2 regions of the Paenibacillus sp. AN1007 genome follow, and region 1 is predicted to be linked to the other one. Evidence: riboswitches for the same ligand, from Rfam matches in the RefSeq annotation. Region 1 holds a riboswitch; the other holds the start of a gene.
The links. Region 1 has a riboswitch for ZMP and ZTP ahead of ABXS70_RS16450 (DJ-1/PfpI family protein). Riboswitches for the same ligand answer to the same signal wherever they lie in the genome.
Positions count from the first base shown of each region.

Region 2: linked by a shared signal. The riboswitch ahead of ABXS70_RS29030 (TIGR01440 family protein) and the one ahead of ABXS70_RS16450 (DJ-1/PfpI family protein) in region 1 are both predicted to bind ZMP and ZTP.

Region 1 covers NZ_CP159992.1:3,707,788-3,724,334, reverse strand. Annotated here, with positions in the region: gene ABXS70_RS16470 (sugar-binding protein) at 1-1,638, opposite strand, end outside; gene ABXS70_RS16465 (immunoglobulin-like domain-containing protein) at 2,040-10,367, shown strand; gene ABXS70_RS16460 (excinuclease ABC subunit UvrA) at 10,531-12,942, shown strand; gene ABXS70_RS16455 (serine hydrolase) at 12,957-13,979, shown strand; ZMP/ZTP riboswitch at 14,064-14,142, shown strand; gene ABXS70_RS16450 (DJ-1/PfpI family protein) at 14,191-14,790, shown strand; gene ABXS70_RS16445 (GNAT family N-acetyltransferase) at 14,806-15,285, shown strand; gene ABXS70_RS16440 (Type 1 glutamine amidotransferase-like domain-containing protein) at 15,387-16,049, shown strand; gene ABXS70_RS16435 (FAD:protein FMN transferase) at 16,099-16,547, opposite strand, start outside.
Region 2 covers NZ_CP159992.1:6,483,668-6,500,214, forward strand. Annotated here, with positions in the region: gene ABXS70_RS29020 (manganese efflux pump MntP family protein) at 182-742, shown strand; gene ABXS70_RS29025 (low molecular weight protein arginine phosphatase) at 806-1,378, shown strand; ZMP/ZTP riboswitch at 1,476-1,557, shown strand; gene ABXS70_RS29030 (TIGR01440 family protein) at 1,700-2,293, shown strand; gene glyA (serine hydroxymethyltransferase) at 2,512-3,759, shown strand; gene upp (uracil phosphoribosyltransferase) at 4,230-4,859, shown strand; gene wecB (UDP-N-acetylglucosamine 2-epimerase (non-hydrolyzing)) at 4,899-6,056, shown strand; gene ABXS70_RS29050 (AtpZ/AtpI family protein) at 6,243-6,497, shown strand; gene ABXS70_RS29055 (ATP synthase subunit I) at 6,490-6,867, shown strand; gene atpB (F0F1 ATP synthase subunit A) at 6,915-7,733, shown strand; gene atpE (F0F1 ATP synthase subunit C) at 7,808-8,032, shown strand; gene atpF (F0F1 ATP synthase subunit B) at 8,146-8,634, shown strand; gene ABXS70_RS29075 (F0F1 ATP synthase subunit delta) at 8,631-9,179, shown strand; gene atpA (F0F1 ATP synthase subunit alpha) at 9,196-10,710, shown strand; gene atpG (ATP synthase F1 subunit gamma) at 10,866-11,738, shown strand; gene atpD (F0F1 ATP synthase subunit beta) at 11,834-13,237, shown strand; gene ABXS70_RS29095 (F0F1 ATP synthase subunit epsilon) at 13,301-13,705, shown strand; gene ABXS70_RS29100 (DUF1146 family protein) at 14,339-14,596, shown strand; partial or broken gene murA (UDP-N-acetylglucosamine 1-carboxyvinyltransferase) at 15,118-16,308, shown strand.

The DNA.
Region 1 (16,547 bases):
GCCATTATAGGAAATATTCAGGATGTGGCTGGCGTACTTTTCGGGATTCTGTGCCATTTTTTTCATTAGGGCGACCGATCCATTGGCGGATTTCATGGCCGCTTTTTGGTCTGCCGCAGCGTTTGTGCCGCCGCGTGACATGCCGTGGGTGTACACATACAGCGGCAATCCTTTCATCACGTTACCGTCCTCATCCTTATGAAGGTAGAGCGAGCGATTGACCGAATGATCCGTGAATGTTGCGAACTTATCAAGGATTGGATTCACAACCTTTTCTTGCTCAAAAACCACGTTGTGAAGTGGATTCCCCTCTGTCAGTACGATCTGACCCTTTTGGCTGAGGGTGTAAACCTGCTTTGTCGAGTTACTGCTGCCATCCAGTGTTGTATTGCCGCCGCTCTCTGAATAAAACTCAGACTCAACGACGATGTAACGGCCGCTCGCCAGTCCGTCCCGATAATCTGGTGAATTGCTTACCGGCCCCACATAGCCGCGTACCTTCGGTTCATCATTAGCGTAAACCCTTGTGATCTTGCGTGGTCCTTCAAGGGTCACCGCTTCGCCGTTCAGGGTCGTGTTTCTTACCGACAGGGCAAATAAGTCTGGACGAAGCTCGGAGCCTAACGCTGCTTTCCCCTCGCCTAAATCAATGATAACAGCCGTTGTGTACTCGCCACTGGCGAAGTTGTCATTCCATACGATAAAAGGAAGTATGCTTGCGTCCGGATCGTTTTTGAAGGTCACATGAATGGTATGGTCTGCCTCAATATTCGTAAAGGTATAAGTGCCAGCAGATAGGGGCACGATCTCGCCGTCTACCGTTACCGTATCCACAACTTTACCGGAATCGGGGGTAAACGTAATTTCTTTATCAGAGTCCTGATCTACTCTAAGCACATCGCCGGGTGGAACTGACGTTATTCGGCCGCCCGGTCCCGCTGTGGCAGTGATTGAAAATCTGGTGTCCAATTCGGTGGCTGAGATGAGCTGCAGGCTGTCTGTAAATGAATCAGAGCTGGTATAAGCCGCGTCCGGAATTCCAAAGCAGGAAACGACTTCATAGCGGTCAGCGCCCTTTTCTGTCGAGTTATTGATGTACACCTCGAAGGTAAGATTTCCCTCCTGTAAGATCAAATCTCTTTTGGGTATTCTCATTTCCACAATGTATCCGGTATCTGTAATCTGGGTCCATGCAGCTCTGCCTGGAGCGGCCTGCCCTGAAAACACTCCCGTCGCGCTGACACGCCATTGGTTCGAGCCGCTGCTTCCATCACCAACATAAAACTCCAGACTGTCGTATCGGTGGTCTCCGCCAGCTCCCTGATATAGATTACTGTCATTCACAACTACGCGGGCATACAGGTAGTCATGGTCCCAAAGGATTCTGGCTGTACCTGTGGCATGAGGTCTTGGGTCGGTGGGGACAGTGCTTTTGTTGATGTGATGTTCCATGGTTTGGCTCCAGAGGGGGTCGTTTGACCCGAGTTCAGGGGTTCCAAACATGGCGGCCTTTGTTTCATTCGCTGCGGCTGCGTCCTCGATGTTGTCATTGTCGGCAGCGTAGCTCGTAGGCATTAGCGTGACCACCATGACCAAGCAGCAAAGAAACCCGAGCATTTTTCTAAATCGTTTTGGCATAGATACAATCCTCCTTATTTTTTGATTCGGTGTGCTCATGGTTCACTCGCATCCGTATTTGGAAGCGTTATCAAATTAACAAGCGCCCAACTATATATATTATGTTTATCTGGTGTTAAATCCTTTAATTTCAATGCAGAGTATATATTGGAATAAAAACGATTGATTTTAGGTATAGGGACAACGCTTCAGTCCACGTCAAAATTTCAAATTGAAATAAAAAAGTTCACGTTATTAACAAGATAGTACATTGAATTGAGATCTCTGAACACGTAATATGAGGAGGAATGTAAGCGTATTCATTTCAGGGTGGTCCTCTAGTTTCTTGAGTGAAGGGGTCTTGGTTTGAAAGCGAGCTATGGTTTTGTGTGCTTCTAATATTCAATGAGGGGAAGAATGCTATGCGAAAGCGAATGACAAACATCACTTTGGTTTTACTGTTGACCTTCAGCTGCTGTTTTAGTTTGGATATGCCATTTAGTAATCAAGCTTCAGCTGACCCAATTACACCAACGATGTTGGCGCATTATCCATTGCTTGAAGATGTATTGGATACATCAGGTAATGGCAAGCATGGAGCGGCTGTAGGCGACATTACGTATGCCGATGGTCTTACTCTGCCTGGAGGGACAGATAGCAATGCGAACTATGTGCAGCTTCCTACGGGCTTGTTTGATCATCAAGAAAATACAACGATTTCTGTATGGATGAAGAGTAACGCTGGACGCGGGAACCACGCAGCATTATTTTACGGTACGCCAGCAGCTGAAAATCAACTGCCAACGAATTACTGGCTGTTTAATCCATCGAATCCCAGTGGGGATTTTAAGTCCGTATTTACAGATCACGATAATGTGGACCAGCCTTGGACGACGGAGGTAGGCGTATCAGGCCCTTCTACGACACAGTATGAAGGTCAATGGGTTCACTATACAACGGTTATCACAGAAAGCTCTATTACAGGTTATATTAACGGAGTAAGTATAGGAACCGTCCCAAAAGAGAAAACAACAGCAAGCTTTGGCACGGATTTGCAAGCTTATATCGGTCGCTCCAATTATTTAGCGGATGCTGCTTTTGCGGGCAGCTTTCAGGATTTAAGAATTTACGGAGAGGCACTACGTAGTGAAGATATCGCTGGAGTATATGAACAATCGCTCGATGAAAAGCAAATACAACAAAGTAAAAAAGAACTGACGTTAGGGGACCTATCCGCCGTTACAGAATCGCTTGAACTTCCTTCTGCCGATAAGTATGGTGCAGTGATCTCGTGGACTTCCAGCGATGAGAGTGCGATTAGTCCAACGGGAGAAGTATTCTTACGAGAAACGGAGCAGCAAGTGACCTTAACGGCAACCATTTCTTTGGGTGGGAACCAAGCAGCGAAGGAGTTTATCGTCACCTTATTACCTGAGGATAGCTCTATTGAGCAGATCGCCGTTAAGGGGGTTTCGCTTAATAAACCTACACTTCGTTTATCCGTGGGGGACAGCGAGACATTAGTTGCTGCAATTTCACCATTCAATGCGACCAATAAAAGAGTTATCTGGACATCTAGTGATTCCAGTGCAGCAAATGTCGATTCGGTGGGTAACGTTACAGCGGTTAGTGAAGGTACAGCTACCATTACGGTACAAACGGAGGATGGAGGCTATGTGGCTGAATCATCCATTACCATTACGGTTCAAGATAAGTCGCTAAATGATGATTTGCTTCTTCATTACAACATGAAAACAACTGCAGAGGTAGAGGGTCAACTCGTACTGAAGGATATCGCCAACAAGCAAGTTACATTTGATGGGATATTTAAAAATCCAAACAATGGACAATTCATTTCTAACCGTGAGGTTGGTTTTATTTCCTTCAATGGAGGAAGTTCTACATCCAATAGTGGATATGTTGAGATTCCTAAGGGCTCCAATGGAATGGATCTATTACAAGGCCTGAATGAGATTACCGTATCTTCCATCGTGAACTGGACGAATGATGGTACGAATCGCTGGATTTTCGGTTTGGGTACGGTGTTAACACCGGAAACGAACAAATATTTTTTCGTAACCCCACGTCACGGAAGTGGATCGGGCAATATGATTGCTGCGGGTATATCTAAAAATGGCTGGCCGAACGAAGCGTTAGTTACAGGCAGTGCAAACTCCAACCTAATCGCCGGACAGTGGAAGCATGTAACGGTGTCCTTCTCCGAAGCCAGCAGCAGGATCACATTATTCGTGGATGGCGTAAAGGCTGCTTCAGGTAATGCGAACGGACTAAAGCTGTCAGACATCATTAATCCGAATTCTATGTTCTCCGGTTTCATCGGTAAATCAATCTTTACGAACGATCCATATTTTCAAGGAAGCGTAGCTGATTTCCGAGTATATAATAGGGCATTGACGGAGCAAGAAGTGGGCGAGTTATATCAACAAGAAGCCGTAACTCACATCTCTCAAATACGTCAGCTTACAGTTGATGATGCAGCGAATCAACTTAGCATAGATAGTTACTTGGACGAGGCAGATCAGAGTGCAGATAAAATAACGAAAAATGTTACCTTACCGACAAGCGGTAAAAACGGCGTGAGTATCACCTGGAGTTCCAGTCAGCCTGCAGTTATTTCTAACAGCGGCGCTGTAGAACGTCCAAATGCTCAAGCAAGTGATGTTCAAGCAGAACTTACGGCTGTTTTAACGTATCAAGGCGTATCTACATCGGCTGTATTCCCTGTTACGATCTTGAAGCAATTCGATGACCAGCAGAAGGTTGATCTGGATGCTGAACAATTAGAGATCTACAATGCGGATAACGTTAAAGGCAACTTACGTCTTGTCACTACAGGAGAACAAGGCTCCACCATTACGTGGACATCTAGCAGACCTACCGTTGTTAAAGGCACGGCTGAAGCGGCCGGTGATGCTGCACAGCTGGGCTGGGTAAACCGTCAAGCTGCGGATATGTCCGTTTCGTTAACAGCTACAATTACAAATGGCTCAGCTTCTAAAGAGCGAACATTTGACCTTACCGTGAAAAAAGCAGCTGCGCCAGTACAGCTTGATGCGTACTTCTTTGCTTACTTTACAGGTGAATATGAGGGTGGTGAAGAAATCTCCTTCGCTACAGCAGAAGATCCATTGTACTGGAAAGCGCTCAATAATGGGAAGTCGATCCTTCAATCGAATATGGGTGAAAAGGGACTTCGTGATCCATTCGTTATTCGTTCAGCAGAAGGTGATAAATTTTATATGCTGGCAACCGATTTGAAAATGGGTGAGAGCACCAATTTCGACCAGGCTCAAATTACGGGTAGCCATTACATGATGATCTGGGAGTCGGAGGATCTCGTTAACTGGAGCGAGCAGCGAATGGTCAAGGTTGCTCCCAAGACAGGAGGAAATACGTGGGCGCCAGAAGCGATCTATGATCCTGCAACCGGAGAGTATATCGTATTTTGGGCTTCATCAATGAAAAATACAGAGACATACGGTGATTATAACGGGAGACCCGCAGGTCAGTATAATGTGATGTATTATGCAGCAACACGAGATTTCTATAACTTTTCAGAGCCAAAGGTCATGATTGATGAGTCACTTCCAACCATTGATACGACGTTTATTGAGCATAACGATATGTTGTATCGATTTACCAAATCAGAAGTCAATACCAAAGTGTATGTGGAGAAAGCACCAAATTTCTACTATGACAAGGACGGTTTTGCTGCCAATGGCCTTCAATACGACGCTGTTCCGGGTACACGTGATAACAAACTTGGCTTGATCGGAAAAAATGGAAACAACGAAGGACAAACGATATTTAAGGATATTCATCAAGACAAGTGGTATCTGTTCCTGGATTCATGGCCTTATCATGTACGATATACAACAGATCTGGATAGCAGCAAGCAATATATTAATAATGTATTAAGCAGTGATCAATATGCACTTCCGCCAGGACCAAGGCACGGAACGGTGATTCCAATCTCGCGTGTGGAGTATGATACTTTGCAAGACAAGTATGCTTCGAAGGGACCGGCACCATCAACAGACCCGGTTGTACATTACTCATTTGATGCAAATACTGTGAATGGTACAACGTTGGACGATATTTCGGGGAATGGCCATCACGCAACACTGGTAGGTGGAGCAGCCATTAATGAAGAGGATCGTATCGGTAAAACGGGTGCTTCGCTAGAGCTTAATGGGTCAACAGGATATGTGAAACTGCCCGATAACCTGATTCAATCTTTGAATCTGGAGAAGGCTACGTTCTCTACATGGGTTCAAATGAACAAAAATCAAGCCAATCAGAGAATATTTGATTTTGCTTCCGAAACAGGCAGACAGGTTAACCGCAACACCATGTACTTGAGTACTCAAGGCGATACAGGTAGTCTGGAGTTCGCTGTCGTAACCCCTTTTACAGAGAAATTTAGCAATGACAGCACGAGACTCGGAGCAGATTATAAATATGCATTGCGAAATGCTGGATTATTACCAACGAAGACTTGGCAGCATATTGCCATTACTATGGATGAATTTGAGGCAGTACTCTATCTGAATGGGCATGAGGTTAAACGCAGCTCGACATTTAATGTTGAGCCCAGAATGTTACTGGAAACAACGATGAATTATATTGGTAAATCGAGAAATAGCTCTGATCGTTTGTTTGATGGTAAATTGGATGACTTCCGTATTTATAATCGTGCATTATCTGGTCAAGAGATTGCAGCATTAGCGGATGAAGACGTTACTCCTCCAGTAGAGCAGCCATCCGGGGCTGAGCTCATTCTACACTACGATATGAATGATATCGATCGTGCGACTGCAACGGTTATTGACCAAACCGGAAAATTCAACGGAAAATGGGTGAATCCCTCTAAGGCAGAATGGATTCGTACGGAAGATGCTGGTGTGCTGAGCTTTAATGGGGGGAGAGCAGACTCCTATGTAGAGCTGCCACAAGGAATTCTCGACGGATTAACGGATATCACCGTTTCATCGATTGTGAATTGGAGCGGTAACAACGCTGCGGAGTGGTTGTATGCATTAGGAAGAACAAACGATAATACGCACTATACGTATTTCACACCACGTTATAACGCTAACGGTCTAGCGCGTTTAGGCATCGCGACGAATGCCTGGAATAATGAGTCCTCAACTTCGACCACAGGCTTAAAGAATAATGAATGGAAAGTAGTAACGACTGTTGTTTCAGGCAAGGATGGTACACTAACCATTTATATTGATGGTGTTGCTGTTGCATCAGGCTCAACGAATGGAATGACGCTAGAACAAATAAAAAATACTTCAGGCAGCAGTGGAACCATCGGGAAGTCATTTTATGTAGCTGATCCATACTTCGGTGGGTTGATTGCAGACTTCCAAATCTATGATGGTGCTATGACGGCAGCAGATATTACAACCCTTAAGGCTCGTGCGGATCGGAAGATTGCTTCGATGAAGGGCATGCTTGTATCGGGTGCGACAGATAAATTAACGATCAATGATCTGCTTGCTTCGAATACATCCAAAGATTCGATTACAAGTAATGTAACTTTGCCAACAGCTGGTGCGTATGGCACAACAATAAGCTGGACAACGGATAAGAGCAATGTGATCTCAACTACAGGTGTCGTGACTAGACCAGATAACGCAGCTGGCGATCAAGTTGTAACGTTAACAGCGGTATTTACAGATGGTACAGAGACAAAAATCAAAACCTTTACGTTGATGGTTAAAGCATTGCCGAGCGATGCCAATGCTGTAGATGAAGCAAAAGCGGCACTAGTTGTTCATAACATTCAGGATGTAAGAGGTCATCTCTCCTTACCGTCATCTGGATTATATGGATCAACGATTACTTGGTCTTCCGTTCAACCAAACGTCGTTTCAGTGACTGGTGAAGTGCAGCGTCCTGCACATGGTAGTGGAGATGTAGACGTGAAGCTCACAGCTGCAATTACATTAAATTCAGCATCCACTACGAAGGAGTTTATTGCCAAGGTCAAGGAACGGCCTGCCGATGAAAAATATGCAGGATACTTCTTCACCTATTTTACTGGGGAAGGTACTTCAACGGGTGAGCAAATTTACTTTGCACTAAGTGAAGGTAATGATCCGTTAAACTGGCGAGAATTGAATGAGGGTAAACCTGTACTGACCTCTGCCTTAGGGGAGAAGGGAGTACGTGATCCATTCATTATTCGTTCGCCTGAAGGCGACAAGTTCTACATGATCGCCACCGATCTGAAAATTAACGGCAATGGTGACTGGGGCAAAGCACAGACATGGGGCAGCCGTTCCATTATGGTGTGGGAATCGAATGATCTCGTCAACTGGACAGATCAACGCATGGTAGAGGTTGCACCGGAAGAAGCCGGTAATACCTGGGCACCAGAAATCATGTACGACAAGACAACAGGTGAATATATCGTATTTTGGGCATCAAGAATGTTTGATGATGCATCCCATACCGGTAACGCTTATCAACAAATGATGTATAGCAAGACAAGAGATTTCTATACGTTTACTGAACCGAAAGTATATTTGGATTATGGGTATTCCATCATTGACACCACAATGATTGAACATGATGGTAAAGTGTATCGTTTTACGAAGGATGAACGAGACAACGGAGCTATTGCTCCATTTGGCAAGATGATTTTCCAAGAGATGGGTGACTCGATCTTAGATCCAACCTTCAAAATGCTTAATCAAGGTGTGGGTAACATGAAATGGGTTGAGGGACCGACGATCTTCAAATCGAATACAGAAGAGAAGTGGTATTTATTCGTAGATGAGTTTGGTGGAAGAGGTTATATTCCATTCGAGACAACCAATCTTGCATCAGGTGTCTGGACATTATCTTCGAACTACAACTTACCAGCTAGTCCACGTCACGGAACGGTCATTCCGATTACACAAAGTGAGTATGATGCACTCAGTGGGAAGAACGTATCTGTTAGCGGAATTAGCTTGGACAAAACGACATTGTCCATCGTAGAAGGTCAATCAGGGCAATTGACAGCTACGATCACACCGGCAAATGCAACGAAAAAGGAAGTAAAATGGAGCTCAAGTAATCCAGCTGTAGCGACTGTAAGTGCGACAGGTCGAGTAACAGCGGTGGCACCAGGAACAGCAAGCATTACAGTAACTACAGTAGATGGTGGTATATCATCCAACGCTACAGTAACGGTGACACCACTGGTTGAACCGACTGCGCCAGAAGAAGTGACCGGAACAAGCGTAATAGCGGGTAATCAGAAGCTGACTTTGAAATGGAGTAATCCTGCAAGCGATCTAGTCGCAATTAAGATTACAGGTCATGGAAATACAGAGTTTAAGACGGTAACGCTGAATCATGTGGCTAGCAGTTATGAAATCACAGAACTTGCAAATGGCACGCGTTATGAATTCCGTATTACTACGGTAAACTTAGCGGGGCAAGAATCGGCAGGGGTTGTGGTATCGGGAACACCACAAGCACCAAGCAGTGGTAATGGAGATGGTGGCGGTGGTAGTGGCGGTAACATCCCTGCACATACAGTACCGCCAGCTTCTACAGGTGGAAGTGAACCAGTGGTGATGGACAACGGTCAGATAAACATTAAGCCAGTTGTTAATGAGAACGGTGCTTCTATAGTGAAGCTAAGTCCTGATACGGTGAAGCGTGCACTTGATCAAACGACAGGTGATAAGCTACAGGTACAACTTGAAGGAGATCAAAGCTTGAACGAGCTAATCGTTGAGCTAGCGGTAGATCCCCGCTTAACAAGTGCAACTTCTAAGGTAGGTCACATCGAGATTAACACAGGATCAGCAGTCGTAACGTTGGCTACCGAACGGCTTGGAACAGAAATAAGCGCAGGGAAAACGTTAGGATTGTCGATCAAGAAAATATCGTCTAATCAACTGCCAGCTGGCACAGAAGCTAGGATGAATGGTGAGGTCGTATATGATATCAAGCTAAAGATAGATGGTACGAAGCTTACGGCTTTTGATGGTAGAGATGATCTCGTGATTGCATTGCCATATACGCTGAAGGCTTCTGAGAATCCAAACAACATCATCGTATACGATGTAAAGGGCAACGGAGAGCTGAGAGTCGTGATGAATGGTAGATACAATGCAGGGACAGGTCAAGTAGAGTTCAAACCAACGATTCTAAGTAAATATACGGCAGCGTATGTTACAGCGAGCTTTCAGGATGTGACCCAGGGCTGGGCGAAAGATGCGATCTCGGCATTGAGAGCAAGAGGCGTTGTAAAGGGTATAGGCGACGGCGAGTTTAACCCGAAAGGTCAGGTGACAAGAGCAGCATTCATCACCATGCTGATGAATGTGCTGGAGTTATCGGATGAGAGCGCAGCAGCAAGCTTTAGTGATGTGGAGCAAGGAGAATGGTACTATCGAAATATCGCAATCGCGCAGAAGCTGGGGATTGTGAACGGGAAACCAGATGGTCGTTTCGGAGTTCATGAGAACATTACGCGAGAAGATATGGCCGTTATGGTATACAAAGCGATCCAAATGAAGCAACTAAAATTACCAGATCATGAAGCTATAGCTTTCAAGGATAAAGCAAACATCGCAAACTATGCGAAGCAAGCGGTAGAGACAATACAGGGAGCAGGCATCATAAACGGTGTAGGTAATGATGAGTTTGCACCGAAGAAAACGGCTAACCGTGACGAAGCAGCAATGATGATCTATAATTTATGGAGTTTGATGTAGGCTTGTTAAAAATAGGTCAGTGGCTATGAATTGAATTTGATTAAAGGCTCCATACTAAACAACCCGCTAAACACAAGGATTTCAGAGTGTTTGGCGGGTTGTATTATTCATCAAAAGAGCAGTACAATGAATGAAAAATACTCTATACTAGGACTGATTAAAAATGAAATTTATAGAGGTTAGGAATGCCCGAAAACATAATCTGAAAAATATAAACGTAACCATTCCAAAAGGGAAGCTCACTGTAGTGACAGGAGTCAGTGGGTCAGGGAAATCGACATTTGCTTTTGATATCCTCTATGAGGAAGGACGTAATCGTTACCTTCAATCGATCGGCTTTTTTGGACAAACCAATCAAGAAGACCACTTTGACGAGATTACGGGTCTGTCACCAACGATTTCAGTTGAACAAAGAATTATTCGGCAATCGAATCCACGTAGCGTAGTAGGAACACGTACATATATCAGTCAATTATTGGGACAACTCTTCTCACTTGAAGGGCAAATGACTTGCTCAAGATGCAATACTACACTTGATTACAATCTATATTGTGAGAAGTGTGGGATTCAGGAAAGCAGACTAACTCCTCCCTATTTTTCTTTTAATACAGGACTCGGAATGTGTTTAGATTGTCGAGGTCGAGGATATAGTTTCGAATTAATGAGAGATAAGATTGTACCAAATAAAAATAAAAATGTACTAGAAATATGCAGAGGTTTAGGTTTTTTTGGGAAGTCACTACTAGCTCAACTTAGTAACTTTGCAAACATCAATAATATAGACCTTACACTGCCATTTTGTCGTCTTTCTGATGAAGCTCAACAATTCATTTATTATGGAATGCATGATGTATTTGAAGGTCTGTTACCTTGTATACAAAGAAGAATGAGTTCTACGGTTCGAGCACGAAGCGTAGGAGAAACTCAATTTTGTTCAAGAGTAACTTGCCCAATTTGTATGGGGTTTCGAATTGGAGAAGAAGCTCGCAGAGTGACTATAAATGCCAAGCATATCGGTCATTTAGGGAACATGAGTATCCATGAGCTTAAAGCTTTTTTAAGCGATACTATACAATCAGGACAGATATCTTCGAACGGTAAAGCGATTATAAACCTAATTATTAGACGACTTCATCTTCTTATTGAACTGGGCTTGTCTCATCTATCGATAAATAGAAGTTTACCATCTTTAAGCGGAGGGGAGATTCAGCGACTTTTTCTCATGTATCACATCGAGTCTGCCTTTGATTCGTTAACCTATATTTTCGATGAACCCACTTCTGGTCTTCATGAAATTGAGAAGGAATTGATTATTCATAAATTAAGGGGAATACAACAAGCGGGGAACACCGTTATTGTAGTAGAACATGATCCTATGATGATTAAGGCTGCGGATTATGTGTTGGAACTTGGACCACAAGCTGGTGAAAAAGGGGGGGGAGTTGTTTTTCAAGGCTCCGTCGAAGATATGTTACAAGCAACACAATCGATTACAGGAAAATATTTATCAAAGCAATATGATTTGCCAAGAAAAGAAGAGAACCACTATCGAAGAGTTACCGATATTACGCCAAAACTTACGCTTAAGAATGTAAGTGTTCATAATCTTAAAAATTTTACGGTTAATATCCCCTTAGGTTTGCTAATAGGTGTTACGGGGGTGTCTGGCAGTGGAAAGAGTTCCTTGATATCAGATACATTGGTTCCCCTTTTAAAACAGCGTTTTAAAAAGTCAACAGATATTAATGATGATGAAAACGACTCTGAAGGTTGTAGTGAATTAATAAGCTGTGAACTAGAGGGATATGGGGAGTTGAAAGGCTGTATTGCCGTATCTCAGTCCCCAATTGGAAGACATAAAACATCTATCCCTGCAAGCTATATTGGAATATGGGATAAAATACGTTTGGTATTTGCTTCACAGCCTTTGGCTGCGGAGAGAGGTTACAGTCCCGGACACTTTTCATTTAATTCTTCTGATGGACAATGTGAAAAATGTAAGGGTGAGGGAACCGTACAATTAATAGGCGAGGTTACTCGCGAATGTTCTGAATGCAATGGCAGAAGATACAAAACTGAAATTCTGGAAGTGAAATATGAAGATAACAATATATTCGATATTCTAAATTCTTCAATAACGGATGCTGCAAAAATATTTAAAAATGATCGATCGATTGTGCATATGTTACATACTCTTGAGCGTGTAGGAATGGGCTATTTGAAGTTAGGGCAGCCAACTCCTTCTCTAAGTGGCGGTGAAGCTCAGAGAGTAAAACTGGCGAAAGAACTGGGTCATATTCGAAAATCAAATATGCTCTATGTTCTTGACGAACCAACTACTGGCCTAGGTTATTCAGATATTTCTAAATTAATGTTATTAGTAGAAGATTTAACTCAAAAAGGGAACACGGTCATCGTTATAGAACATGATCCAGAGTTCCTGTCATTCTGTGATTGGATTATTGAACTGGGACCCGGAGGTGGAGACAAGGGGGGATATGTAATTGCTCAAGGATCACCCTGGGATCTAATGAATAATAAGGAATCGATAATCTCGAAATATCTAAAATTATGAATTAGGGAGAGATCATGCAAGATTCTAAAGAATACAAATCAATACCACGAAGCTATTGGCCAACGGATGATTGGCAGACTTCCGCCCCAGAAGAGAAAGAAATGAATGAAGATATTCTTGCAAAAGCTAATAATTACATTCTCGAGAACTTTAGTAATGTAAACAGTTTGCTTGTAATTAGAGATGGTTTTATTGTTAATGAACGGTACTTTAATGGATTTAATGAGAAAGACTTAATGGATATGAGGTCTGTGACCAAAAGTTTCACTTCGACATTAGTTGGAATTGCAATTCATGAAAAATATCTATCTGGTGTTGATGAGAAATTAGGGGATATATTCACTGAATACATTTCTGATCGAACTTCTTTAGCGGGACAAACCTCTATTGAGCAATTGTTGACAATGTGTTCAGGTTTTTATTGGCAAACCGATCGTTGGTTAGTTGAAAGAATGACAGATCGATTGATTCGCAGTAATGACTGGGTCGATTTTATCTTAAGACTACCTGTTAACCCTGCCTTAAAGGGGAGCTTTCAGTATAAAAGTCCGGATTCACATTTATTATCTGCCATAGTAGCTAAAGTAACGAATCAAGAAGTTGAACAATTTGCTGACAAACACCTTTTTTCTCCTCTTGGTATTCGAAAGAGAACTTGGCTCACTGACCCTAAGGGAATTCCATATGGAGCATGTGACTTAAAGTTATTATCACGGGATATGGCGAAGCTAGGATATTTATATCTGAATAACGGAGTTTGGGATAATAAACAGATCATTTCTTCTTCTTGGGTTAAAGATTCTACCAGTGAAAAAAGTGGTGGGTCGGAGTCAATCGGAACGTACGGATATCATTGGTGGATAAGCGAGGAAAGAGGTCATAAGGTTTTTTTTGCAGCAGGTGCGGGAGGCCAATACATTTGTTGTGTTCCTGAACTGGATATAGTCGTTGTTATCACGGCAAAGGTTGCTGCACGAAATTGGAAGAATCCAAGATCAATCATTCGTGACTTTATTATTCCATCCGTTACAAGATAATTATCCTTTGTGTAAAGCTGTTATATGATCAGTACAGAAAATACTTGTAGTCGTCTAAATGTTCAGATTATAATGAAGTAAATATTTGGTATGTGTAACTGGCGTAACGTGGAGAACCACGAGGAAGCACATATTTCATATGCCGTACGCCTGGGCGAAGTATCTGGTCTTAGACCGGATACTTTTATTTATTTTATGGGAGATGAAGACGATGGAACAGATAAAACGAGCAAGAAATGCAGCTATATTCATTTTTGAACAGGTTGAACCTTTGGATTTTGCAGGACCGTACGAAGTCTTTATCTCAGGAAGTAACAGGGGGCAGGATTTCAATGTTTACACTGTCGCGGAAAATAACGGTCCGATCCAAACCTTGGGAGGTCTAAGCATCAATCCAGCGTATACTATTGATAATTGCCCTAATCCCGATATATTGGTGATTCCTGGAGGTTGGGGTTCAAGAAAAGAAATGAATAATGAAACGGTTACGAATTGGATTCGAGAGATATCAAATGATGTAGAGGTCATTTTGTCTGTCTGTACTGGAGCCTTGATTTTAGCAAAAGCCCAATTATTAGATGGTTTAAAAGTGACAACCAATCGCTTAGCTATGGACGAATTAAGGCATATTGTACCTGCTTCTACTGAAATCATGGAAGAGGCCCGCTATGTCGATAATGGGAAAATTGTATTATCCGCGGGCATATCTGCTGGTATGGATGCTGCGCTGTATGTTGTAGAAAAATTATTAGGCGAAGATAGAGCTGTAAAAACTGCAGAGCTTATGGAATATGATTGGAAGATGGCTTGAAACGGGGGGATCCATGTGCATATTCGTCTGCTGGAACATAAAGACCAAATTAACATAGAAAAAATAATGAGTGAATATCCTCTACAATTTCCTACGTTTATCATTGATCAATATCCTGTACGTTGGTCAAAGTTTTTAGTTCCGAGGGAAGAAAACGATGCAGAAGGATACTACGTTGCGATTGGTGATAATGATGAAACCATTGGTCATGCAGGTTATTTATATAATGAAGAGTTAGGATTATACGAGATCGTGGGAGTAGTGGTAAAGAAGGGGGCCCAGCGGCAGGGGATTGGTGCGGCTTTGATCAATACGATTTTAGAAACAATAAAAAAAATGAATGAGAAAGAAATTATTCTTTACACACTAGGTCATGTTGGAAATGAAGATACAATCCAATTTTATAACAATATCGGATTTGAATTGGCAGCTTACGAAAGGGATTTTTTTAGAACGGATTACCATAGAGTCACTTTCACTAAAACGTTAAGCTAACTGTAAATGATATTGATTTTCGTTTAAATGATGTCCTCAAGTTCTATCTTTTAGATAGAGAATAAAAGCTCATAAATTTATACATATGGAGGTAATACAGTTTGAGTACTCACTATTATTTCAGTTGGTTTAATGATTTTTTTCCAGAGAAACTGGTCGAACGATTGCAGGAGGATATTGCAGATAGGAAATCGCTTGTGATGATTAGCGCTCAGCCGTCTGATGATGAAGATGAGCAGGTGAACTTTGAGGATATTACAGAATGGACATGGTTAACTCAGGCAAACCTCCATTTTGTTGAATATCATTTCATTGATTACCGTATTCCGAAAGAAAAGGCTCAGCAGCTCATTCAGAAAGCCTCTGTCATTTTTCTGTGTGGGGGAGATCCTGTGCAGCAGCATGAGTTTTTGGCGGAATATGAACTAGCCGATATGATTAAGAACAGTAATGCCATTATCATCGGTGCAAGTGCAGGTGCATTAAATATGGCTGCAAAATGGATATCTTCGAATGATATTACCCCTGAGGATGAAACAACTACGATATATGAGGGGTTGGGCTTTGATCATTTTGCCTATGAATCTCATGCTGGACGCAGCTACGATACGTTTGTTGAAGGTTACCTGTTTCCGCTATCTGAAGAGATGGATGTTTATGCGGCAGAACAGGAAAGTGCTATTCGTGTAAAGGACGGTAAAATAGATATTTTAGGTCCTGTATATGTAATCTCCGAATCTAAGATTCAGAAACGGAAAGGATAGAAAAAAACCTGAGAAAGCGAAGCGTTCGCCTGAAAGTTTTCGCATCATCTTAACTTGATACGGGATGGATTCTCCCCTTTAGATTGTCGGTGAAGGCCAGATTTCCATCGGTCGTGATGACGGCAGCCTCAATATGCTTCATTTGATTTACTTTATGAATAATAGAGGCCGCATCGAACCCGAACAATTCTGTCGTATAGATGTCGCAGTCCAGCGATTTATCCGCAATAATGGTTAATGAAGCGACATTACATTCGATGGGATAGCCCGTTGTACTGCTGAATATATGATGGTACTGCTGTCCATTCTTTTCTAAAACGCGCTCATATATGCCTGAGGTTACGACGGATTGTTCTCTGATGCTGACGAGTGCTGCTGCGTTTCCTCTGGGCAAAAAGGGGTTCTGTATGCCAACATTCCAGTGACTGGACCCGGAAGGGGAATCGCCATGAACGAGTACGTTCCCGCCCATATCGACCATTGCGGCATCAGCTCCAT
Region 2 (16,547 bases), 2.8 Mb from region 1:
GACGCCGCGTTTAACGTGACAACCGATTGCTTTTTCATACAGCGAGCAAGCCTTGACCTGCCTTTTCTCATCGGAATGCTGCATCAACACTTCTTCCTTCCAGTTTCCCCGCATCCGTCATGTTTGAGTTCTTGTCCGCATATCGTGTACAAGAACCTTTATGCGACTTGGGGGAATGAGGATGTGGGATGTGTCTGCTCATGTGGGGCAGTTGGTAACCATTCTGATTATGGCCGTTGCGCTTGGGCTGGATGCGTTCTCGCTCGGTATCGGAATTGGCATGAAGGGCATACGGCTGCGGGACGTGTTGAAGATCAGTACGGTCACGGCGCTGTTCCATATCATCATGCCGCTTGCGGGCATGTATATGGGCAAGTATATGAGCTCCTTGCTGGGTGATATTACGAATTATGCGGCAGGCGGCCTGCTTGTGCTGCTGGGCGGTCATATGATTTTGAATGCGTTTCGCGAAGGGGAAACCAAGCTGGTGGATCACCGCTCTTTACTGGGTATTATTTTATTTTCACTCAGTGTCAGCGTAGATTCATTCTCCGTTGGCGTATCGCTGGGCATGTTCAGCAGCGATCTTGTTCTGACGATTCTGGCCTTCGGTTTCTGCGGCGGGTTGATGTCCATCTTGGGGCTGCTGCTGGGACGCCGGGTAAGTCAGAATCTGGGGGATTACGGTGAGGCAGTAGGCGGAGCCATCTTGCTTGCCTTTGGACTTTTGTTTATATTTTAAAATAAAACGTGCGAACGATACGATAGGCATATCACATCTTGATCTAATGGGGAGGCTAACACAATGAAACATATTTTATTTGTATGTACAGGCAATACGTGCCGCAGCCCCATGGCAGAAGGGCTTTTGCGAAAACTGGCATCCGAGCGCGGCATTGAGGTGCATGTTCGTTCTGCGGGTGTAGCCGCAGCGTCGGGAATGCCGATCTCGCGTCATGCCGAAGCGGTGTTGAAGGATCATAGTGCGGAGGGACCGTCCCATTCCACACAGCTCAGCGCAGAGCTGGTCGATTGGGCCGATCTGATTCTGACATTAACCCGGAGTCATAAGCAGCATGTGATGCAGGTGTTTCCGGATTCCATTCAGAAGACCTATACGTTGAAAGAGTATGTGGAGAATGATGAGCAGGTGCTGCAGGACCTGCAGGAATTGGACAGCCTGTACGCGACACTGGAGATGAAGCGTGCACTGGGGCAGGAGATTTTGGCATCCGAGCGGGAGCGCGCCATTGAGATCCGCCAACGTATACCGAGCTTTGATATCTCGGACCCGTTTGGCGGGAGTCGGGATGATTACAATATCGCTGCAGCAGAGATACGGACAGCTTTATCGCGGCTTCTGGATAAGCTTGAGTAAATTTCGGCAAAGATAGACAAGATATAGAAACAGAACATCAGATGTAAATTAACCGTTGATTTTAGAGTAGGGTTGATTTATGATGAAGGGGAAAACAGGGATCCGGTGTAACTGGCGACGAAGTGGGCACAACCACAATGGAGCACCGGAACAAACGGCCGGTCGCCTGGGCAAAAGAGCAATTCTGCGATACCCGCAGACTGCTCTTTTTTTCGTCTTTCGTCTGATTTTTCGCTATAATAGTACCTGAAATGCCATGAGCGTATGCAGAGGAGAAAGCAGCACGAGGCAGCAGGCATGATTTTATCGGGAGGCGATAGGATGACGATTGAATTGGATTCGGAACAACCTGGACTGCAGCAGCAGACCGCATCGATCCTGCGTGAACTGGCACTTGCCGGAAAGCTTGGAGCCGGACACATTGTTGTCATTGGCACAAGTACAAGCGAGGTTGCAGGTCGGCGTATTGGAACAAGCGGTGCAGTGGACGTAGCGCAGCAGCTGCTTGCGGGTATTCACGAGGTGCAGACGGAGTTTGGTTTCCATACCGTATTCCAATGCTGCGAACACCTGAACCGGGCGCTTGTGATGGAACGTGCGCTGCTTGAGCGTCTCGGACTGACAGAGGTTGGTGCAGTACCTGTACCAAAGGCTGGTGGTTCCATGGCATCGACTGCCTATCGATCACTGTCCGATCCGTGTCTGGCTGAGCATATTCAGGCTCATGCAGGTCTGGATATCGGGGAGACGATGATTGGCATGCATCTGCGTCATGTTGCGGTTCCTTTCCGTACATCGCTTCGCTATATTGGTGAGGCTCGTGTGACCGCAGCACTTACCCGTCCGAAGCTGATTGGCGGCGAACGGGCAGTATATCGTATGGAAGAGCAGCCTGATTCAACCTTTTGTGACTAACGTATAAAGCGAAATGATGTTTACACGTAAACGGAGAGTGCAGCACCAATCTGGAGAAGCAGCGCGTTCACGTTTATCACCGGATTTTCTCTTTGTCAAAAGGGGCTCAAAGAAATCTGGGGATAACAGTGATCGTAAGATGGTGATGCAATCGAAGTCAGGCGTGTAACCTGAAAGCTCGCTTTATAACTTCATTATAATCTAGGAGGAATTTAATCATGGAACAATTGCGCAAGAATGACCCTGCAGTATTGGAAGCGATGAATCTTGAACTGAAACGCCAACAGAACAACATTGAGCTGATCGCATCCGAGAACATCGTAAGTGAAGCGGTAATTGAAGCAATGGGCTCTGTATTGACTAACAAGTATGCTGAAGGTTACCCGGGCAAACGTTACTATGGCGGTTGTGAGCATGTTGATATCGTTGAAGATATCGCGCGTGATCGTGCCAAGGAACTGTTTGGTGCAGAACATGCGAACGTGCAGCCGCACTCCGGTGCACAAGCGAACATGGCTGTATATCTGGCAGCCTTGAAGCCTGGCGATACCGTTCTGGGGATGAACCTGGCGCATGGTGGTCACTTGACGCATGGTAGTCCGGTTAATGCTTCCGGTTTGCTGTACAATTTCGTTGCTTACGGCGTACAGGAAGATACATTCCTCATTGATTATGATGAAGTTCGCAAAGCAGCATTCAAACACCGCCCTCGTCTGATCGTAGCAGGCGCAAGTGCATATCCGCGTACGATTGATTTTGAAAAGCTGGCGTCCATTGCCAATGATGTTGGCGCGCTGTTCATGGTCGATATGGCGCATATCGCAGGACTTGTTGCAGCCGGACTGCATCCTAACCCGGTGCCGCATGCACACTTCGTAACGACGACAACACACAAAACGCTGCGCGGACCACGCGGTGGTATGATTCTATGCCGCAAATCCTGGGCAGCTGCCATTGATAAAGCTGTATTCCCGGGTTCCCAAGGCGGACCTTTGATGCATGTGATCGCTTCGAAAGCCGTAGCTTTTGGTGAAGCTCTGCAGCCTTCGTTCAAAACGTATGCGCAAAACGTAGTGAAAAACGCACAGGTGCTCGCTGAAACATTGATCGCCGAAGGATTGAACATCGTATCCGGCGGTACAGATAACCACTTGATGCTGATCGATACTCGCAGCGTGAATATCACAGGTAAAGAAGCAGAGCATGTGCTTGACTCTATCGGTATTACCGTGAACAAAAACGCGATTCCGTTTGACCCGACAAGTCCGTTCATCACCAGCGGTATCCGTATCGGTACACCTGCGGCGACTTCCCGCGGTATGGACGAGAAAGCGATGGCAGCCATCGGTAAGATCATTGCCAAGACGCTTAAAAATCCAAAAGACACAGCAACGCTTGATCAGGCTCGCGCAGAAGTAACGGCCCTGACAGATCAATACCCGCTGTACACAGACCTTAAATACTAGGACTGTTACTTCAACTGCTGAAAAACACTGCTCGTGCTGTTTGGTTTTGAAGGTTGTTAAAATGGAATACAGAGGAACGAAGTGAGCAGAATGAGGCCGTAGAAGCGAAGCGCTCGCATTTATCCCCGGATTTTTACCTACCTAAGGTGATTCATAAAATTCGGGGATAACGGCGATCGAAGGAGCATTCTGGTGGCGGAGTGGTGTTGTATTACAAAAGAGCATCTTTAGTGTTCACACGTATTTTGAGCATTCAAGTGACATAACAGCACGAGCAAACAGGACCGGATGGATCAATTTCCGGTCCTGTTTTTGTATGATTTGCTATTCTGTAATGATTAGGTGCCCTTTGATGGTGTAATTCAGTGTGGGTGATGATATAATATACAGGATTTATCGGGCCTGTGAATGACGGCTAGGTATATTTGGAAATGCTTAACACATGAAGAACTTACCGGAGGGACAATTTAATGGGAAAATTAGTAATATGTGATCACCCCCTGATTCAACACAAACTGACGTTTATACGCGACATGCGTACGAATACGAAAGATTTTCGTGAATTGGTTGATGAAGTAGCGACGCTGATGGCTTACGAGATTACAAGAGACGTTGAACTGGAATCCATCGACGTACAGACACCTGTAGCAGCAACCAAAGGAAAAGTGATTTCCGGCCGTATGCTGGGACTCGTACCAATCCTGCGCGCTGGACTGGGCATGCTGGATGGCGTGGTGAAGCTGCTGCCAGCGGCAAAAGTAGGACATGTTGGCTTGTTCCGTGATCCGGAAACACTGCAGCCGGTTGAATACTACACCAAACTGCCTACAGACGTAACTGAACGTCAGCTGATTGTGATTGACCCGATGCTCGCAACAGGCGGATCGGCAATTGCAGCCATTGACGTGCTCAAAAAACGCGGCTGCACGCAGATCAAAATGATGAACCTGGTAGCAGCACCGGAAGGCGTAAAGGCAGTACAGGATGCGCATCCGGATGTAGATATCTATGTCGCTGCACTGGACGACCGTCTGGATGATCACGGATATATCGTGCCAGGACTTGGCGATGCAGGAGACCGTCTGTACGGAACGAAATAAGCATATTTTCATGCGGATTAGAAAAGGGGCTTTGCTCGAATGTCCAACAAAATTAAAGTGATGACTATTTTCGGGGTGCGTCCGGAAGCCATCAAGATGGCTCCGCTTATTCTGGAATTGCAGAAACATCCCGAGTCTATTGAGTCGATTGTTTGCGTAACTGCGCAGCATCGCCAGATGCTGGATCAGGTTCTTGAAGTTTTCGACATTCATCCCGATTATGATCTGGATGTCATGAAGGATCGTCAAACCCTGAACGAGATCACCATTCGTGTTCTTGGCGGTCTGGAGCCGGTTTTGCGTGAAGCGAAGCCGGATATTGTACTCGTTCACGGGGACACATTGACTACCTTTGTAGCCAGTTATGCAGCGTTTTTACAGCAGATTCAGGTCGGACATGTGGAAGCTGGACTGCGGACGTGGAACAAGCTGTCGCCGTATCCGGAAGAGATGAACCGTCAATTGACGGGCGTTCTGGCTGATTTGCATTTTGCACCGACGGACTGGTCCTCTTCCAATCTTGCCAAGGAAAATAAACCGGAGTCTAGTACCTACGTCACAGGCAACACGGTAACGGATGTGTTTCAATATACAGTACGGGAGGATTACAAGCACCCGGTACTGGATTGGGCACAAGGCAAGCGCCTGGTGCTGATGACTGCTCATCGCCGCGAATCTCAAGGCGAGCCTCACCGCAACATTTTCAACGCCGTCAAACGGATTGCTGACGAATTCGAAGATATTGCCATCGTGTACCCGGTGCACCCTAGTCCTGCTGTGAAGGAGCCGGCTCACGCGATTTTGGGGAATCATCCCCGTATACAGTTAATCGATCCGCTAGACGTAGTGGATTTGCATAACTTTTACCCGCACACTCACTTGATCCTGACCGATTCGGGCGGTTTGCAGGAAGAAGCACCTTCGTTTGGTGTGCCTGTTCTTGTACTGCGCGATACGACAGAGCGCCCGGAAGGCATTGAGGCCGGCACGTTGGAATTGGTAGGGACGGAAGAAGAACGTGTATATGAACGGACCAGAGCGCTGCTTACAGATGAAACACTGTATGCAAGCATGAGTCAAGCTGCCAACCCATACGGTGATGGACATGCTTCGGAAAGAATTGTCAATGCGATTTTGCATCATTTCGGCGTGAAAAGCGAACGTCCGGAATCATTTCACAGAAAGTTCAAAAAATAATTCACATTTTCTGTTGGATTTACGAAGGGGATAGCATACAGTTAAACTGTACGGTTTACGCGGGTTTATGGACTTTATTAGGCTGTAGACCCGTCGTTTTTCCCTTTAAAACGCTAAAATCAATCAATTGACAAAGACTCTCATCATTCAGTAAAATTAACTGGGATTGCAAGGGTGGCGTGGAAAATGGCCGATTCGAACAAACCAAATTCATCCCGTAACCATGATGATAAGGTATGGAAAGCAATGGGGCTCGTGACAGCTTTTGGAATCGAGATTGCCTTGCTCGCTGTTGCCGGATATTACGCTGGCTCGTGGTTGGATAAAACCATTGGAGGAAGCGGAATATGGATCGCCGTAAGCGTTCTCTTTTTTCTTGCGGCAGGTGGGGTAAGCATTTACTTTATTGCTAAAAAATTCATGGGGGAAAGTGATGAGTGAACTAGCCAGATATCGCAGATGGATGACCGTTTCCGTCATGTACGTACTCATGATTTGTTTTCTAACGGCTGCATTCGCACCTCGTTTGGAGACGATTGCTTTGGGACTGGCCTTGGGCGTGATCATCAGTTTGATTAACGCATTCTACCTGGGCTACAAGGTAAGGAAGATGTCCGATGATGCGGCAGAAGGTAATCTGAAGCGTGTGAACCTGGGATTTTTGACAAGAGCGGCGCTCGCTGTGCTCGGTATTTACATATCGATGCGCTTTCCGCAGTACTTCAATACATATGCGGTTGCAGGCGGTCTGGCCATTGCGCAATTTTCCTTATTGATTATAGGGATCATCATGTCCCGCAAAGCAGAGTGATTTTGAGTGTCGCAGCTTTCACGTAGAGAAAGGGGTGAGAAAAAAATATGCATGAAGCTCCAGTGATTATGCTTGGTGGATTTCATCTGGACTTGTCCGTACTGTTGATGTTGATTGTAACCGGCGCCATTGTCTTCATTTTTGCCATCATCGCTACACGGAATCTGTCTGTGGATAATCCGGGAAAGCTGCAGAACTTTATGGAGTGGGCCGTTGAGTTTGTTCGCAATCTGATATCCAGCACCATGGACATGAAGAAAGGCAAACACTTTATTTCTCTCGCGCTTACGATGATTTTGTTCATCTTCGTAGGTAATATGCTTGGGCTTCCGTTTCAGGCGGTTACCGAAGTCAAGAGTGTCGAATCGGCTACTGTGTTCGGGAAACCAATCGTCACGGCGGTTGAAGCTTATGAAAAGGCTCATGCCAAGGACCCGGAAGCACATCCGCACATCGAGCTGGCTTGGTTCAAATCACCGACAGCTGACTTGTCCGTAACGATGGGACTAGCTCTTGTAGCCTTCCTCGTAGCACATGGACTTGGATTGTTTAAGAACACCAGAGGTTACCTGAAGCACTATGTGCAGCCGTACGCGTTGTTCCTTCCGATTAACCTGATCGAGACCGCGTCCAAGCTGCTCACGCACGGCATGCGTTTGTTTGCAAATATTTTTGCGGGTGAGGTGCTGATTGCAACCATCCTCAAACTGACCAGCTTTAAAGTGCTGGGCGCAATCTTCGCAATTCCGCTGCTTGCAGTATGGCAGGGGTTCAGTATCTTTATCGGCGGAATTCAGGCCTTCGTTTTCGTCATTCTGATGATGGTGTACATTTCACAGACCATCGAAACGCACGAAGAACATTAAGTTTTAGACCTGCGGAGACTTCTCCATCAGGCTGAACAATAAAATTGATTTATAATTTTAAGGAGGATATACAAATGGGAGCAATGGCATTAATCGCAGCAGCAATTGTTGCAGGATTGGGCGCTTTCGGCGCAGGTATCGGTAACGGTATGGTAATCAGCAAAACGGTGGAAGGGATCGCTCGTCAACCAGAAGCGAAATCCACACTGCAAACAACAATGTTTATCGGGGTAGGTCTGATCGAGGTATTGCCGATCATCGGTGTGGTACTCGCGTTCATGTTCTACGGTGCTGCTTAATTCATAACTCAGTACGGCGGGGAAGGCTGGAGCCCTCCGCGCCTTCTTTTTAGCTAGAACTTGTCCTGTAAGGGATAATGTTTTTAGGATACCTCCAGGAAGGAGTGAACAGATTGAATTTCTTATGGGAAAACACGATTCTTGCGATTATCGCATTTTTGATTCTATACTGGCTGCTTAGCCGCTACGCTTTCGGTCCGTTGTTCTCCATCATGGAAAAGCGTCGTGAACTCGTGATGAGCCAGATGAATGAGGCTGCTCAGACTCGGGAACAGGCGATTGCTTATGTGGAGGAGCAAAAACAGGCTCTGGAACAAGCGCGCAAAGAAGCTCACGACATTATTGAACAGTCCAGACAAACGGGCGGCAAGCAGGCTGAATCCATCCTGGCTGATGCCAAAGCTGAAGCGACTCGTCTCAAAGACGATGCAGTACGTGAAATCGAGAGCGAGAAGAACAAAGCAGTTGCCGCACTTCGCAGCGAACTGGGTACTGCTTCCGTACAGATTGCTTCCAGATTGATCAAAAAAGAAGTTGAGAACGGTCCAGCACAAGAGGAACTTGTGAACCAATACCTCAATGAGGTAGGGGGCCGACAATGAGCCGCGATACGATTGTTGCCAAGCGTTATGCAAAAGCATTGTTCGAAGTTGCTCTTCAGCAGCAGCAAGTGCTTGAAGTTGAACAGGAACTGCGTGCTGTTGTCAGCGGATTGACCGGAGATCAAGAGATTATGAAGTTTATCGTTTCTCCGAATATCTCTGATGAAGCGAAGCGTAATGTGCTTCATGCAAGCCTTGATGGCAAAGTGTCCGAACCTGTCCTTCGCACGGTTTTGCTTCTGATTGAGCGCGGCCGCGTGGAATTGTTGAACGAACTGTTGAATGACTACGTGAAGATCGAAGGGGATTCCCTTGGCATCGCTGATGCACGTGTATATTCGACTTATGCTTTGAATGAAGAAGAGAAAGAAGCGGTAGCCCGTGAATTCGGAGGCCGTGTGAATAAAAAGATCCGTATCGAGAACATTGTTGATCCTGCACTGCTGGGCGGATTGAAAGTCGCCATTGGCGATACGATCTATGACGGCAGCTTGGCTGGCAAGCTCGAACGTCTTGAGCAGTCTTTTAACAGACGAGTACAGTAGATTGGGGTGAGGACACTTGAGTATCAAACCAGAAGAAATCAGTACATTAATTAAGAGTCAGATCGAACAATACAAGACCGATATCGATGTAGTCGAAGTTGGTACAGTTATTGAGGTTGGTGACGGGATCGCCCGTGTATACGGACTCGAGAATGTCATGTCCAACGAGTTGGTTGAGTTCCCAAGCGGTGTAATGGGCCTCGCCATGAACGTGGAAGAGAGCAACGTTGGTGTCGTTATCCTGGGACCTTACTCGGATATCCGTGAAGGCGACCAAGTTAAACGTACAGGTCAGATCATGCAGGTGCCTGTTGGCGAAGCATTGATCGGACGCGTTGTGAACCCGCTCGGTATTCCGGTGGATGGCAAAGGGCCAATCGCTACAACGGAATTCCGTCCGGTAGAAGGTAAAGCACCAGGCGTTATGGATCGTAAATCGGTTCATGAGCCGATGCAAACAGGGATCAAAGCGATTGATGCAATGGTTCCAATCGGTCGTGGACAACGTGAGTTGATCATCGGTGACCGCCAAACAGGTAAAACATCGATTGCGATCGATGCGATCCTGAACCAAAAAGGCAGCGGCATGAAATGTATCTATGTGGCTATCGGTCAGAAGCAGTCCACTGTTGCTCAGGTCGTAGAAACACTGCGCCGTAGAGGTGCAATGGAATATACGATCGTCGTAACGGCATCCGCTTCCGATCCATCACCATTGCTGTACATTGCTCCATACTCCGGCTGTTCGATGGGTGAGTATTTCATGTACAAAGGCGAGCACGTGCTGGTTGTATATGATGACTTAACAAAACAAGCAGCAGCATACCGTGAGTTGTCCTTGCTGCTTCGCCGTCCTCCGGGCCGTGAAGCTTATCCAGGTGACGTATTCTATCTGCACTCCCGTTTGCTGGAACGTGCTGCGAAGCTGAATGATGAACTTGGTGGTGGTTCTTTAACCGCTCTGCCGTTCATTGAAACACAGGCTTCCGACGTATCTGCATACATTCCGACCAACGTAATCTCGATTACAGACGGTCAAATTTTCTTGGAGTCCGACCTATTTAACGCAGGACAGCGTCCAGCGATTAACGTAGGTATCTCGGTATCTCGTGTCGGTGGTTCTGCACAGATCAAAGCGATGAAAAAGGTTGCAGGTTCCCTGCGTCTCGACCTCGCTCAATATCGTGAGCTGCAGGCGTTCTCCCAATTTGGTTCTGACTTGGATAAATCCACGCAGGCTCGTCTGAACCGTGGCGCACGCATGATGGAAATCCTAAAGCAGGGTGTTAACCAGCCGCTGCCTGTAGAACAACAGGTTGTCAGCTTGTACACTGCAGTTAAAGGATATCTGGATGAAATCCCGACAGGTGATGTAACTCGTTTTGAGCGTGAGTTCCTTGCGTTTATGGAGAGCAATCACGGGGAAATCCTCGGGTCCATTCGTGATACGAAAGAATTGACACCAGACAACGAAAATGCACTTAAAGATGCAATCGAGAAGTTCAGAAAGAGCTTCGCTGTCTCTGTCTAAATAGATCCATGCAGCTGCGGAGTTGTTTAACCGATTCCGCATGTCTGCATGTGTAACTTGCAGCGATACTTTATGAAGTAACTTTGGCTCTGCCAAAGTAGGATTAGGCTTACGATGTAGTTTTGACTTTGTCAAAACTTTAAGGTGGTGAAATCATGGCAAAAGGCATGCGCGAAATTAAGCGGCAAATTAAAAGCGTACAAAGCACAAAGCAGATCACCAAAGCAATGGAGATGGTTGCCGCTGCAAAACTGCGTAAAGCGCAGGAAAAAGCAGAGGCTGCCCGTCCTTATTCAGAGAAGCTGAAAGAAGTTGTGGCAAGTATTGCATCAAGCACGCAGGGGATTCAGCATCCTATGCTGGACAGCCGTCCGGTGAAAAAGACAGCATATCTGATCATTACGTCGGACCGTGGTCTTGCGGGCGGATACAATGCTAATATTTTGCGTCAGGTGAACCAGACGTTAAAAGAGCGTCACAACTCCCAGGACGACTATGAATTGTTCGTTATCGGACGTAAAGGGCGCGACTATTTCAGACGGCGTGAAATTGCTATGGCTTCAACGACAACCGATCTGTCGGATTCACCTGCATTCGCCGATATCAAATCGATCGCTCATGAAGCGGTACGCGGATATGAACTGGCTGAATTTGATGAATTGTACATTTGTTATAACCGCTTTGTAAATGCGTTGACCCAGATTCCAACGGTGGAAAAACTTCTTCCTATGGAAACACCTGAGTTAACTGCTGCGGATGGACCGACTGCAAGCTACGAGTATGAACCGTCAGCTGAAGCTGTGCTGGAAGTGCTGCTTCCGCGTTATGCGGAAACATTGATTTACGGTGCACTGCTGAATGGTAAAGCGAGTGAGCTGGGTGCGAAAATGACGGCAATGGGTAATGCAACCAAAAATGCATCGAAGCTCATTAATGATCTGTCATTGACTTATAACCGTGCCCGTCAAGCAGCGATTACGCAGGAGATTACGGAAATTGTGGCAGGTGCCAACGCAGCACAAGGCTAACCGTTTTTTATTTAATGAAGGCTTGCACTGCAAAAATGAACGAACGGAAATTTATTTTTGCCAAAGTAGCAGGCTTGTAGGAGGGGAACGTTAAGATGAACAAAGGACGCGTTGTGAGCATCATGGGTCCGGTTGTTGACGTCGAGTTTGATCGCGGCGGTCTGCCGGAAATCCTCAATGCCATTACGATCACTACAGTAAGCGCAAGCGGCGTTAGTGTAAATCTTACACTCGAAGCTTCGAAACATCTGGGTGACAACCGGGTACGTTGTATCGCGATGTCCTCCACGGACGGTCTCGTTCGTGGCATGGAAGCCGTAGATACTGGAGCTCCAATCTCTGTACCTGTCGGTGAAGCGACACTGGGCCGTGTATTTAACGTACTCGGGGAAGCAATCGATACTGGCGGTACAGTAGCAGCTGAACACAAAAACCCGATTCACCGCTCTGCTCCTGCATTCGATGAATTGACAACCCAGGCTGAAATGCTTGAAACAGGTATCAAAGTTATCGACTTGCTGGCTCCTTACGCAAAAGGTGGTAAAATCGGTCTGTTTGGTGGTGCCGGTGTAGGTAAAACGGTAACCATTCAGGAACTGATCAACAACATTGCGCAAGAGCACGGTGGTATCTCCGTATTTGCCGGTGTTGGCGAGCGTACACGTGAAGGTAACGACTTGTATCACGAGATGAGTGACTCCGGCGTTATCAACAAAACAGCAATGGTCTTCGGACAAATGAACGAGCCACCAGGCGCACGTCTTCGTGTAGCCCTCACAGGTCTGACCATGGCGGAATATTTCCGTGATGAAGAAGGCCGTGACGTACTGCTCTTTATCGATAACATCTTCCGTTTCACCCAAGCGGGTTCAGAAGTATCGGCCCTGCTCGGACGTATGCCTTCCGCGGTAGGTTACCAGCCTACGCTGGCAACAGAGATGGGTCAACTACAGGAGCGTATCACTTCAACGAAGAAAGGATCGGTTACATCCATTCAGGCGATTTACGTTCCTGCGGATGACTACACTGACCCGGCTCCTGCAACGACATTTGCTCACTTGGATGCAACAACTAACCTGGAGCGTAAAATCTCCGAGATGGGTATCTACCCGGCGGTAGATCCACTCGCATCCAGCTCCCGGATCTTGTCTCCAGAAGTTGTAGGTGAAGAACACTACACTGTAGCTCAAGGCGTAAAACGTATCTTGGCCCGTTACAACGAACTTCAAGATATCATTGCGATCCTGGGTATGGACGAGCTCAGCGAAGAAGACAGAGCGCTCGTTTATCGTGCGCGTAAGATTCAACGTTTCTTGTCCCAGCCTTTCCACGTTGCTGAAGCATTTAACGGTATTCCGGGTAAATACGTTCCGGTTAAAGAAACGGTGCGCAGCTTTAAAGAGATTCTCGAAGGCAAGCATGACGATCTGCCGGAAGCAGCATTCCTCTTCGTGGGCACCATTGAAGAGGCAGTGGAGAAAGCCAAAACACTGGTATAATCTGAGTCCAGGATTGTCCTTATGAAGCGAGCTATCCTTCGGATAGTTTCAGGAGGGATGGAATTGAGCACCTTTTTGTTGGAAATCGTAACGCCTGAGCGTCTTGTCTATTCACAGCAGGTGGACAGCATCATCGCTCGTGGTATTGAAGGGGAACTGGGGATTCTTCCTGGTCACATCCCGATGGTTACACCTTTACAGATTGCACCGATCATCATCAAAAACGGAAAAGAGAGCAAGCAGGTCGCCATTGGCGGCGGCTTTATCGAAGTCCGCAAAGATAAGGTTGTTGTACTCGCAGAGAGTGCCGAATTCCCGGAAAGCATTGATGTGGATCGTGCGCGTGCGGCCAAAGAGCGGGCGGAACGCCGGCTTGCCAGCCAAAGCAATCAGGACCACTTTGATCACCGCCGTGCAGAGATTGCTCTGCAAAAAGCGGTTAACCGGATTAACGTAGTCGGCAAATAAAGTGATTTGTGGAGCCCGGCGGCATAGTCTGCCGGGTTCTTTTAATCTTTCGCATGAAATTACAATAGTAGATATACACTGACTTATGATGCAGGATGAATTATAAATTCGAAGATTAGAGAGTGTTCTCTTTATATAGTATGAATGGCTTAACGTGTCATAAGATTCACCTTTTAATGATTAGATGAATAACATGTAGGACTTAAGAAGTATGGGCTTATACCCCTGATAGAACCAATTTTACGAGGGGAAGTTGAATTATTTCCGAGGAAATGACAGAATCGATATCGATACAGCGCTCTTTTATGTCGTTTTAGTCACAAAATCTCGGAGAATAAAAATTAAAATATGTAGCGAAGTGGAAATCAATGTAATTGACAAGTGACAGTGAAACAGCCTATATTCCTTAGAGTCAGCAGAAGCAGGAAGCTGGATGCCAGATTTCCATCATCATGCACAGCCAAATTGCTGTTGCTCGGTCATATAGGCATCAGAACATCCAGCAGACCAGAAGCATAACGGACAGCAGAGCGAGTGAATTTCTGCACTGGACATTCCAGTACACTAACAAGTTATGTATGCTGGGCGTAGGATATGCTGATCGCTGCAGTAATCAAGGTGGAGGTATGAGATATGGGTAATGATCTGGCGAATCAGGTGAATCAGACATTGAGCACCAACAGCCTGATCTCAATTGTCGTTTCTCTTATATGTATAGCAATAACATGGTGGTCACTGCAGCATTTGAAGTTGGAATTGGTGATTCGGCAGCCCAAAAGTGCTCAGGGAAGACTGCTGCATTTGCTGATCGCCATTATTCTGGGTCATGCCGTTGCTGGCTTTGTTATTGATTACCTGTCCTGGACGCAAATGTTGAGAAATTTGTTTTAATGTTGAGATGGTTGGTTAATCATCTGTTAGGTTCTTCAAGCGGCTCATTGTCGAATAACATCGATTAATTGTGTTAACAATTAGAGTATAGGTTGTCGACCAAAAAATAAGAAAAAAATGTGAACGTTTATTTGAATGAATTTGAAATGTTTTATGTAAAAATGCTTGTATCGTACAATTCAACAATGTTATGATGGAAGTTAGGGAATTCACAATTTTTCACTTATTATGTAGGTTATAAACGGGATACCCGGTGAATACCGGCTAAAAAACATCCCAATCCGTCTGTTCTGATGCTGTGATGGTCTGATTGATGTTTTCACAAGCCATGAAGCAGGATGTACAGTACACATGGTATCATCGATATGAATTATACAAACCAATTCTTTTCTGAACAGACATCTGAGCATACATGCCAGAATATGTCGAAATTCCACACACACCTACAGTCCTTTCTACCATAGTGGGGCTTACGTATTCCGGAATGAGGAAAAGGGAATAAAAGCGCGGAGGGAACCATGATGAGCAAATTTATCGTCCGCGGTGGCAAAAGGTTGACCGGAAGTGTCAAAGTTAGCGGCGCTAAAAATTCTGTTCTTCCGATCATCGCTGCCTCTCTCTTAGGGGAAGAAGGACAAAGCGTTATTATTGACGCGCCTCCTCTAGACGATGTGATGACGATTAACAAAGTATTGGAATCGCTGGGAGCGGGAGTTACATACCGGGACGAAGTGATTACCGTTAATGCGGAGAATCTTACTTCCTGTGAAGCCCCGTATGAATGGGTTAGTAAAATGCGGGCGTCTTTTCTGGTCATGGGGCCTTTGTTGACGCGTTTGGGTCAAACAAGAATCTCACTGCCTGGTGGATGTGCCATTGGCACAAGACCAATTGATCAGCATCTCAAAGGTTTTGAAGCCATGGGAGCAGAGATCAGCTTGGGCCAAGGTTATATCGAAGCACGCAGCCAGGGACGACTGCGCGGTGCGAAAATTTATCTGGATGTGGCTTCTGTAGGTGCCACTCAAAATATTATGATGGCTGCAACACTGGCCGAAGGCGTTACGGTTCTGGAGAATGCGGCGAAGGAACCTGAAATCGTAGACCTGGCTAACTTCCTGAACGGGATGGGAGCAAAAGTTCGCGGAGCCGGTACAGGTGTTATTCGTATTGAAGGTGTCGAGAAGCTGTCTGGTGTCAAACATACAGTGATTCCGGATCGAATTGAAGCTGGAACGTATATGGCTGCCGCAGCAATCTCTGGTGGTGATGTATACGTTGAGGGTGCCATTTCCGATCATTTGGGCTCCGTTATTGCGAAGCTTGAAGAAATGGGCGTAACGGTGCAGCCGGACGAGAATGGCGTACGGGTTATTGCTGACCGTCCACTCAAAGCAGTGGATGTCAAAACATTACCATACCCAGGTTTCCCTACGGATATGCAGTCTCAGATGATGGCTTTGCTGCTCGCATCCGAAGGAACCAGCGTTGTGACGGAGACGGTGTTCGAGAACCGCTTCATGCACGTTGATGAATTCCAACTGATGAATGCAGAGATCAAAGTCGAGGGACGCTCGTCCATCGTTACAGGGAATGCGAAGCTGAAAGGTGCGAAAGTGACAGCGACAGACCTGCGTGCAGGGGCTGCTCTGATCATTGCTGGCCTGGTTGCTGAAGGTACGACAGAAGTGGGCGGTGTTCATCACATCGACCGTGGTTATGTCCATTTGGCTGAAAAACTCAATGGCCTTGGAGCGGACATCTACCGCATCTCGGTTGAAGAGCCTAAGCTGGATGCGGTTAAAGCTCCTAGCGAGAAGGTTGAAGTTGAAGAAGAAGTACCTATGTTCAAAGTACAGCCAACTTGGGCATAAACCAAGTTTGTATCGTGCTGCGTTTTATCGTGTGAACCACAGGAAAGAAATATGTGGAATGCTGCTGCGAAAGAAAA